DNA from 2 places in the Priestia sp. GS2 genome. Region 1 is predicted to be linked to the other one. Evidence: predicted binding sites of a transcription regulator. Region 1 holds the regulator's gene; the other holds the start of a gene.

Region 1 (4,464 bases):
GTTCGGGAACTGATTTCTAAAAACAAGTATTTACCCGAAAAGAGCGTGATGGAGCGAATGAGTCGTTCAATGTCATTTTGGTCTTTTTCAAATGTAAGTTGCGAATATTGATAAGATAGTTTCAATAGTACAATCTTATAAAAGAAATGTAAAAATAAATTATAGTAGTGCTGACCAAATAGATGATTCATTAACATTTGATCCGTCTCTTCATCAGCTGAATGTGAAATACAAGAAAAAACGTGATCTGTTACAACATAGTATGTTTCGGGCATCCATCGCTTGTATACGTGTTGATCATTGTATTCGTCAATATATTGTTGGTTTCTAGCTGAAATAAATGGTTTACCGCCAGTATCATAGCTGTTCAGTTGTCCAGTTCGAAATAATGTTCCACTGCTAATAGGCTGTTCATTGTTGACGGTCACATAACTTAGTACGTACATGCGTTCATCAATAAAATAAGGCAAACTTCCAAAGTGTTTGCTGTGCTGTGTTTCTTGCTCAATATAAGGTTTTAGAAACGGGGTTAAATTTGAAAAAATATAATCTTGTACTTTATCATAGGTTTTATTTTCGTATGTAATGGTTGCTCCATGCTCTTCAGCCAGTTTAGGCTCCAATACGCGAAACTGATTCATAAATTCAATGACGTCATCGTACGAATAATGGTTTCCCTTTACTTCGGTACGAATCGTCATTACACCGATTTCAAATGGGCATAAAAAAATATCAATAGACAACACTTCGTTTAAAATGGTTGACGCCTTTGTTTCAAATGTAATCTCTTGATTCATTTTTTTTGAAAATCGAATAAGTCCAGTTTCTTTCGTTGATTGAGGAAAAAGAATACATTCAATATAAGGAAGAAAATATTGATCAAGACTAGCATGAGAAACAAAGTAGTCCTCGCTATAAAATTTCTTTTCTAAATCTTTATTTTCTAGAGAAAAAAAGTCAAACTCATGTTTATTAAGAGCGGAAATTAAATCTTTTTTCTCTTTTCGATTAAAAGAAAAAGGAAACAAGAACATATTCATTGCACGATTAGGTGTAATATCTTGAAAAGGAGAGTTCATTGCTTGCGGCTTATTCACTAAAAAATCCCTCCCTTACGTTTTTCATTGTGGCTCTTTAAGTAATATACCTATATTTGACCAAAAAAAAACATAAAGAAACCAGCTGATTTTCCAGCTGGTTTGTTTTAATGAATAGAACGGTATACTCCAATGACTTTTCCTAAAATAGTTACATGGCGTAAGATAATAGGTGCCATTGTAGAGTTTTCTGGCTGTAAGCGAACAAAATTATCTTCTTTAAAGAAACGTTTTACAGTTGCTTCGTTGTCTTCGGTCATTGCTACAACAATATCGCCGTTATTAGCTGTTTGTTGTTGGCGAACAATTACCATATCTCCATCTAAGATACCAGCTTCAATCATACTTTCTCCCATGATTTCTAGCATAAATACTTGCTCATCAGGAGAGGCATACTTGTCAGGTAATGGAAAGTACTCTTCTACATTTTCAATTGCAGTAATTGGAAAACCCGCCGTAACTTTACCAATAACAGGAACATTTATCACTGCGCTGTGTGGAATGGTCACATCAGCCTCTGCTTGAAGAATCTCAATTGCTCTTGGTTTTGTTGGATCTCTACGAATTAGCCCTTTGCTTTCTAAACGAGCTAAGTGCCCGTGAACTGTTGAACTAGATGCTAAACCAACTGCTTCACCAATTTCACGAACAGATGGCGGATATCCTTTTAATTTCACTTCATGCTTAATGAAATCTAGTATTTCTTGTTGCCGTTTTGATAGCTTCATATATTTCACCTCATCTTTAGCTATTCTTTGCTATAAATTATATCATGGCTATATATAATATACAAACATAAGTTCGAAAAAACCCATTGACAGAAACGGGTGTTCGCAATAAAATGAGAACATACATTCTGAGGGGGATTTGAGATGAGACCATTAATTGAATCTATTAAGCATTACACTACCTTTTTTGTGGTTATCGCCGCACTTACATATGTCTTGACGTTATTATTAGGAGCAGATAGAGTGGAGTTAGAAAAATACACAACTGTTACCATTGCAAAGGGTGATACTATTTGGGAATTATCCCAAGAATATAGTAAGCATCATAATTTATCACCAAACGAATTTGTAGAATGGGTCCAAAATATGAATGAGCTAACTGTTCCATCTACACAGTCGCTTTCTCCGGGAGATCAGCTATATATTCCGGTACTAAAATCTGAGTTAGCAAGTGATCATCAGATTGCTTTTGATAAATGAACTAGAACTACGAGTCCCCTGCTAAATGATGGTAGGGGTTTTATTATTTTGAAATAAAGAAAGGGAGCTAGATAGATGAAAGCAGTTATCTATTGTCGAGTAAGTACAGATAAAGAAGCGCAAGAAACATCGTTAAAGAGGCAGGAAGAAGAGTTAATGCAGCTTGCTAAGGTGCATAATTTTACAGTTGGTGAAGTTATCTCTGAAAAAGCAAGCGGTTATGAAGTTGACCGAGAAGGAATATTAGAAGTGTTAGAATTGGTAAAATCAGAAGGTGTTTCGACCTTGCTCATTCAGGATGAGACACGACTAGGACGAGGGAATGCAAGGATTGCTTTATTACATGCATTAAATAAGGAAAAAGTAGCAATTTATACGATTAGTCATCAGGGACAGCTACAGCTATCAGAAGCTGATTCCATGTTGTTAAACATCATTAGCTTGGTAGAGGAACATCAAAGGAAATTACATAATGCAAAGATTAAACGAGGGATGAAAAGAGCGGTTGCCAATGGTTATCATCCAGAGCATAATTTAAAGAACCAGCATGTAAACTCAGGTAGAGACCGAAAGGAAGTTCCTATAGAAGAGATTGTACAACTACGTAACAACGGCTTAACGTTTGCAGAAATTGCTGTCACCCTAAAGGGCTTTGGCTATAAGGTGTCAAAAGCAACTGTACATCGTCGCTATCAGGAGTACTGCGATGATCAAGGCGAGCTTCTTGCTAAAAAACAAGAGATTTAGTAAGATGTGTGTACGTATTGTATTATGGTTTAAATTGTATTAAAAAGCGAGGAGTTCTGACAAAATGTTGTCTAAAGATAAAATGGCACGAATCAATCACCTATCTAAAAAATCAAAGGCGGAAGGTTTAACAGAAGCTGAAGCCACAGAGCAGCAAGAGCTTCGTAAAGAATACTTACAAACGTTCCGTCAATCAATGACAAATCACCTTCATACAATCAAAGTCGTTGATGAAAAAGGGAATGACGTAACCCCTAAAAAACTGAAAGATAGCAAAAAGAAGCGTCTACACTAAGGCGATAGTTTGCTGTGGTGCAAAAACTAGAGAAATGAGTTTCTCTAGTTTTTTGTATATTTTTGCGTTTGGAAACGAAAAATGTAAAAGTACGAAAAAAAACGAATCAAATATTGTACAAAATCGTGAATCATTAGTATGATTACATATATACATAGTTTTGAAAGGAATGAAGAGTTATGACACAACGTATTGAAGATCTTTCAATTGCAACAATTCGTACTTTATCAATTGATGCTATCGAAAAAGCAAACTCAGGTCACCCAGGTATGCCAATGGGAGCAGCTCCAATGGCTTACACGCTATGGACAAAGTTTATGAACATTAATCCATCAAATCCAGATTGGTTTAACCGTGATCGCTTTGTTTTATCAGCAGGACATGGTTCAGCACTTTTATATAGCTTATTACACTTAGCAGGCTATGACCTATCAATCGACGATTTAAAAAACTTCCGTCAATGGGGAAGTAAGACACCGGGTCATCCAGAGTATGGTCACACAGCAGGTGTTGATGCAACAACTGGTCCATTAGGACAAGGAATTGCAATGGCGGTTGGTAAAGCAATGGCCGAGCGTCATTTAGCTGAAACATATAACAAAGAGGGACTTGAAATCGTTGACCACTTTACATACGGTATTTGTGGTGACGGAGACTTAATGGAAGGTGTATCAGCTGAAGCAGCTTCACTAGCAGCGCACTTGAAATTAGGTCGCCTTGTCGTGCTTTATGATTCAAACGACATCTCATTAGACGGAGACTTAGACCGTTCATTCTCTGAGAACGTAGAAGATCGTTTCAAAGCTTATGGATGGCAAGTAATTCGCGTAGAAGATGGAAATGACTTAGAAGAGCTTTCAAATGCAATTGAAGCAGCTAAAGCAGATCTTTCTCGTCCAACTTTAATTGAAGTTAAAACAACAATTGGCTATGGCTCTCCAAACCATGCAGGAACATCAGGCGTTCATGGTGCTCCACTAGGCGCAGATGAGACAAAATTAACAAAAGAGGCTTACAGCTGGACGTTTGAAGAAGATTTCTATGTGCCAGAAGAAGTTTATGCTCACTTTAAAGCAACGATTGCTGATGAAGGTGCAAAGAAAGAAAAAGAATGGAA
Region 2 (4,464 bases), 2.7 Mb from region 1:
ATGCGGATAGTGACTCCACGTAACGTCTCTGACCTTCTGCATAAATCGTATCAAAAGCAAGCGATGATTTACCAGAACCTGATAAGCCGGTTAGTACGACCAGCTTATCACGCGGAATTTCAATATCGATATTTTTTAAATTATGAGCGCGCGCGCCTTTTATTACGATTTTCTCCATCGCCATCTTGCTATCACCCTTCTGCTTTTAGTTCTAAAATGAGGTCACGAAGCTCAGCGGCTCGTTCAAAGTTAAGAGCTTTAGCTGCTTCCTTCATCTCTTCTTCCATTTCTTGAATTACTTTATGTTTTTCTTTTCCAGTCATTTTATCGAATGCAGGTGCTTGATCGTAACTTTCAGTATCCTCAGCTACAATTGTTGCTCGGATGGCACCGCGAACTTCTTTTTGAATCGTCTGCGGCGTAATGCCGTGTTTTTCGTTATATTCTTCTTGGATGCTACGACGACGCTTTGTTTCACTAATCGCAATTTCCATTGAGTTAGTAATACGGTCTGCGTACATAATAACATGCCCATTGGCATTACGCGCTGCTCGACCAATCGTTTGGATAAGTGATCGTTCTGATCGTAGAAATCCTTCTTTATCTGCGTCCAATATTGTAACAAGTGACACTTCAGGAATGTCGAGCCCTTCTCTTAGAAGGTTGATTCCAACTAAAACATCAAACTTACCAAGTCGTAAATCTCGAATAATTTCAATTCGCTCAAGCGTTTTAATTTCAGAATGCAAATACTGTACTTTAATGCCTATTTCTTTTAAGTAATTGGTTAAGTCCTCTGACATTTTTTTCGTTAACGTTGTAATGAGAACGCGCTCGTTTTTCGCAATTCGATCTTGAAGTTCACCAATCAAATCATCAATCTGGCCTTCAATTGGTCTCACTTCAATATTCGGATCTAGTAATCCTGTTGGTCGAATAATTTGTTCAATGACATCAGGCGCTTTCTCAAGCTCATAAGGCCCTGGTGTTGCTGAAACATGAACAATTTGATGAATATGATCTTCAAATTCATCGAATTTTAACGGGCGGTTATCAAGCGCGGACGGAAGGCGAAAGCCGTGGTCAACCAGCACTTGTTTACGCGCTTGGTCTCCGTTATACATTCCGCGAATTTGTGGAATAGTCACGTGTGATTCATCTACCACAAGAAGAAAGTCTTCTGGAAAGAAGTCTAGCAGCGTGTATGGTGTTGATCCTGGTGGACGTAGTGTTAAATGGCGAGAGTAATTTTCAATTCCAGAACAAAACCCCATCTCTCTCATCATTTCTAAATCATAATTTGTGCGCTGTTCAAGGCGCTGAGCTTCTAGTAACTTGCCTGCTTCTCGCATCTTTTCAAGCTGTTCTTGAAGCTCTTTCTCGATATTTTTAATGGCTACTTTCATCTTTTCTTCACGAGTTACGAAGTGAGACGCTGGGAAGATAGCAACATGCTCTCTGTCGCCAAGTACTTCTCCAGTTAAAGCATCGACTTCACGAATCCGATCGATTTCATCACCAAAAAACTCAACGCGAATGCAGCGCTCATCTCTTGACGCTGGAAAAATTTCCACTACATCTCCACGCACGCGAAACGTCCCGCGTTTAAAGTCGATGTCATTTCGTTCATACTGTACGTCAACAAGATCTCGAAGTAGTTGATTTCGCTCTTTTTCCATGCCGACACGAAGCGAGACAACCATTTCTTTATATTCTTCCGGTGAACCTAATCCATAAATACAAGAAACGCTGGCAATAATGATAACGTCTTTTCGCTCAAACAACGAAGACGTTGCAGAGTGCCGCAGCTTATCGATTTCGTCATTAATGCTTGCATCTTTTTCAATAAACGTATCGGTTTGTGGAACATAGGCTTCCGGCTGATAATAGTCGTAATAGCTTACAAAATATTCTACTGCATTATCCGGAAAGAACTCTTTAAACTCGCTATACAACTGACCAGCTAACGTTTTATTATGAGCAATAATTAAGGTAGGCTTATTAACTTCCTTAATTACGTTAGAAATCGTAAAGGTCTTACCTGTTCCTGTTGCACCTAATAACACCTGCTGCTGTTTTCCTTCCTGAATACCTTTGACAATTTTTTCGATTGCCTTAGGCTGATCCCCTTGAGGTTCATATGAGGATACTAGCTTAAATTGATCTGCCACAGAGAGGCCTCCATTCCCTTAGTGTTAAAAATTATAGTACCGTAATCTCCTAAAACACGAACTTATATTCGTATTTTATCACTTCTTTTTATATAATGGAACTCAATAGTATTTGACTGTTCAAATTTTCCTTGTTTCTTCATCTCTCATTTGTATACCCAGTCTGAGCAAATATATAATCCCTTTGCAAATTAGCTATAAAATAGATCAAAAGAAGCGCTTTGCGACCTTTTAAAAAGTATGATACATTTAATGAAAAGTAAGAATATGAAAGGGGTTTAGTACAATCCAATGAGCTCAATTAAAATAAACGACTCCTTTATTTTAACCAGTCCATCTACATCCATGTCCCAGATAAAATCCGAACTTTCTAACTTTGAATATGTTATCGTTTTTGATAAACATTATTACATCTTTCATACAACAGAACAGTTTGCCCTCCAGAGTGCTTCGATGAGCATGCCTATTATTGATTGGATTTATAAAACCAACTGGTCTCCTTCTACTATATCTACTTGGCTTGACCTCAAAACATCAAAGGTTAACTGGGAGCGTCCAGTTCTTATCCAAGCATACGAAACTAATTCTATTCACGGTGTACTTCATCCTTCCGATTGGATTCACTATCTACAAGCTGAAAATGAAGATGTTTTCTCTTATTTTGAAACGCTGGGAGAAACCATTAACGATGCTGTGACGGTTGTTGATGATAAAGGAAAAGTAGTACTGTGGAATACAGCGGCTGAAAATACGTACAAAATCGCTAAACAAGCAATTGTTGGCGAGTTTATTAATACGTACTTCGATGATGAATCCATTGTGCTACATAAAATCTTAAACGAAGGTCGACCAATCCGAGGCGCATACCATAAGCCAAATAAAGAAACGCATGTGTTAGTAAATGCTTCACCTATTGTAAAAGGTCATAAAGTGATTGGTGCAGTGGCAACCGAGCATGATATTACCAATATTATTCGACTGCACGAAGAAGTCGAACAAGACCCATTGGTAGGTGATAAGAGCTTATTTTCTTCTATTATTGGGGAGAACTCTTCCCTTGAAGAAGAGATAGAAATGGCTAAAAAGGTCTCGTCTACAAATATTCCTATTTTATTAACCGGAGAGGTAGGGTCTGGAAAAGAACTACTTGCTCAGGCTATTCATTACGATAGTACAAGACGAAACGAACCCTTTATTACGCTAAACTGCGCAACTATTCCTCCTGGCCTCATCGATATGGAGCTTTTCGGATATCAGCAAGGCGTATTCTCACAGCCTACAACCGATAAAAGGCCTGGAAAATTAGAGCTAGCAGCTAACGGAACCTTATTTATTCAAGATGTTCATAAGATGCCTTTAGATGTTCAAATTAAACTGTGTGACTATCTCGAAAACGCTGCTTATTACATGACGGGAAGTAATGAGCAAGTTCAAGTTAATACAAGGATTATGGCTTCAACATCTATCCTATTAGAGAGCTTAATCGAGCAAGGAGAATTTTATGAGGGCCTTTATTATCAGCTAACGGTCATCAATATTCATATTCCACCTTTAAAAGAGCGTCAGAATGAAATTCCAACGCTCATTACACAATTTATTGAAGAATTTAGCATAAAGTACGAAAAGGCAAAACCGATTCTTGATGAAGATATTGTGGAAACGCTTTGTCATCAAGAGTGGCCCGGTAATGTACGAGAACTTCGAAATACTATAGAACGACTAATCTTACTTAACGATTTGCCAACCATCACGGCACAACACTTACCAGCTGAATTAAAACGTCAAATCAATCTTCATGAGCCTTTGAATGAAGCATCCTCTGAAAAGCAGCTTATTCAAGATACGCTAAAAAGAACCTATGGCAATAAGAGCGCCGCAGCTGATTTATTGGGAATTTCAAGAGGAACATTGTATAACAAAATTAAAGAATACGGCTTGTAACCAAAAAGACCTTTCTAAATTAGAAAGGTCTTTTTGGTTACGCTGATTGATTATATTCTTCAAACTCGCTTTGCGTTTTCTCGTTCGGAGCAGGTGTTAATAGACTTACTACTACAATTCCAACTAAGCTAATTAAAAAACCTGGAATCATTTCGTATAATAAATCCGATAGCCCAGGGATCTTTGTCCATACAACAACCGTCACGGCACCAAGAACCATACCTGCTAACGCTCCCCATTTATTCATTCGTTTCCAATAAAGGCTCAATAAGATAACAGGACCAAAAGCAGCTCCAAACCCTGCCCACGCATAACCGACTAAGGATAGGATTGTACCGCTTTTATTAAATGC

The links. Region 1 encodes LexA, which represses DNA repair genes until DNA is damaged. Its sites were predicted from a motif close to CGAACATATGTTCG; they were not measured.
Region 2: uvrB (excinuclease ABC subunit UvrB) is a predicted target of LexA. The motif match lies at 2,229-2,242, and genes of this name have one in related genera.

Annotation. Positions count from the first base shown of each region.
Region 1 is NZ_JAZGJX010000001.1:879,665-884,128, forward strand. It holds gene V2145_RS04535 (hypothetical protein) at 1-1,097, opposite strand, end outside; gene lexA (transcriptional repressor LexA) at 1,205-1,825, opposite strand; gene yneA (cell division suppressor protein YneA) at 1,970-2,305, shown strand; gene V2145_RS04550 (YneB family resolvase-like protein) at 2,381-3,052, shown strand; gene V2145_RS04555 (DUF896 domain-containing protein) at 3,117-3,347, shown strand; gene tkt (transketolase) at 3,527-4,464, shown strand, end outside.
Region 2 is NZ_JAZGJX010000001.1:3,552,694-3,557,157, forward strand. It holds gene uvrA (excinuclease ABC subunit UvrA) at 1-184, opposite strand, end outside; gene uvrB (excinuclease ABC subunit UvrB) at 192-2,171, opposite strand; gene V2145_RS18225 (sigma-54 interaction domain-containing protein) at 2,463-4,112, shown strand; gene putP (sodium/proline symporter PutP) at 4,150-4,464, opposite strand, start outside.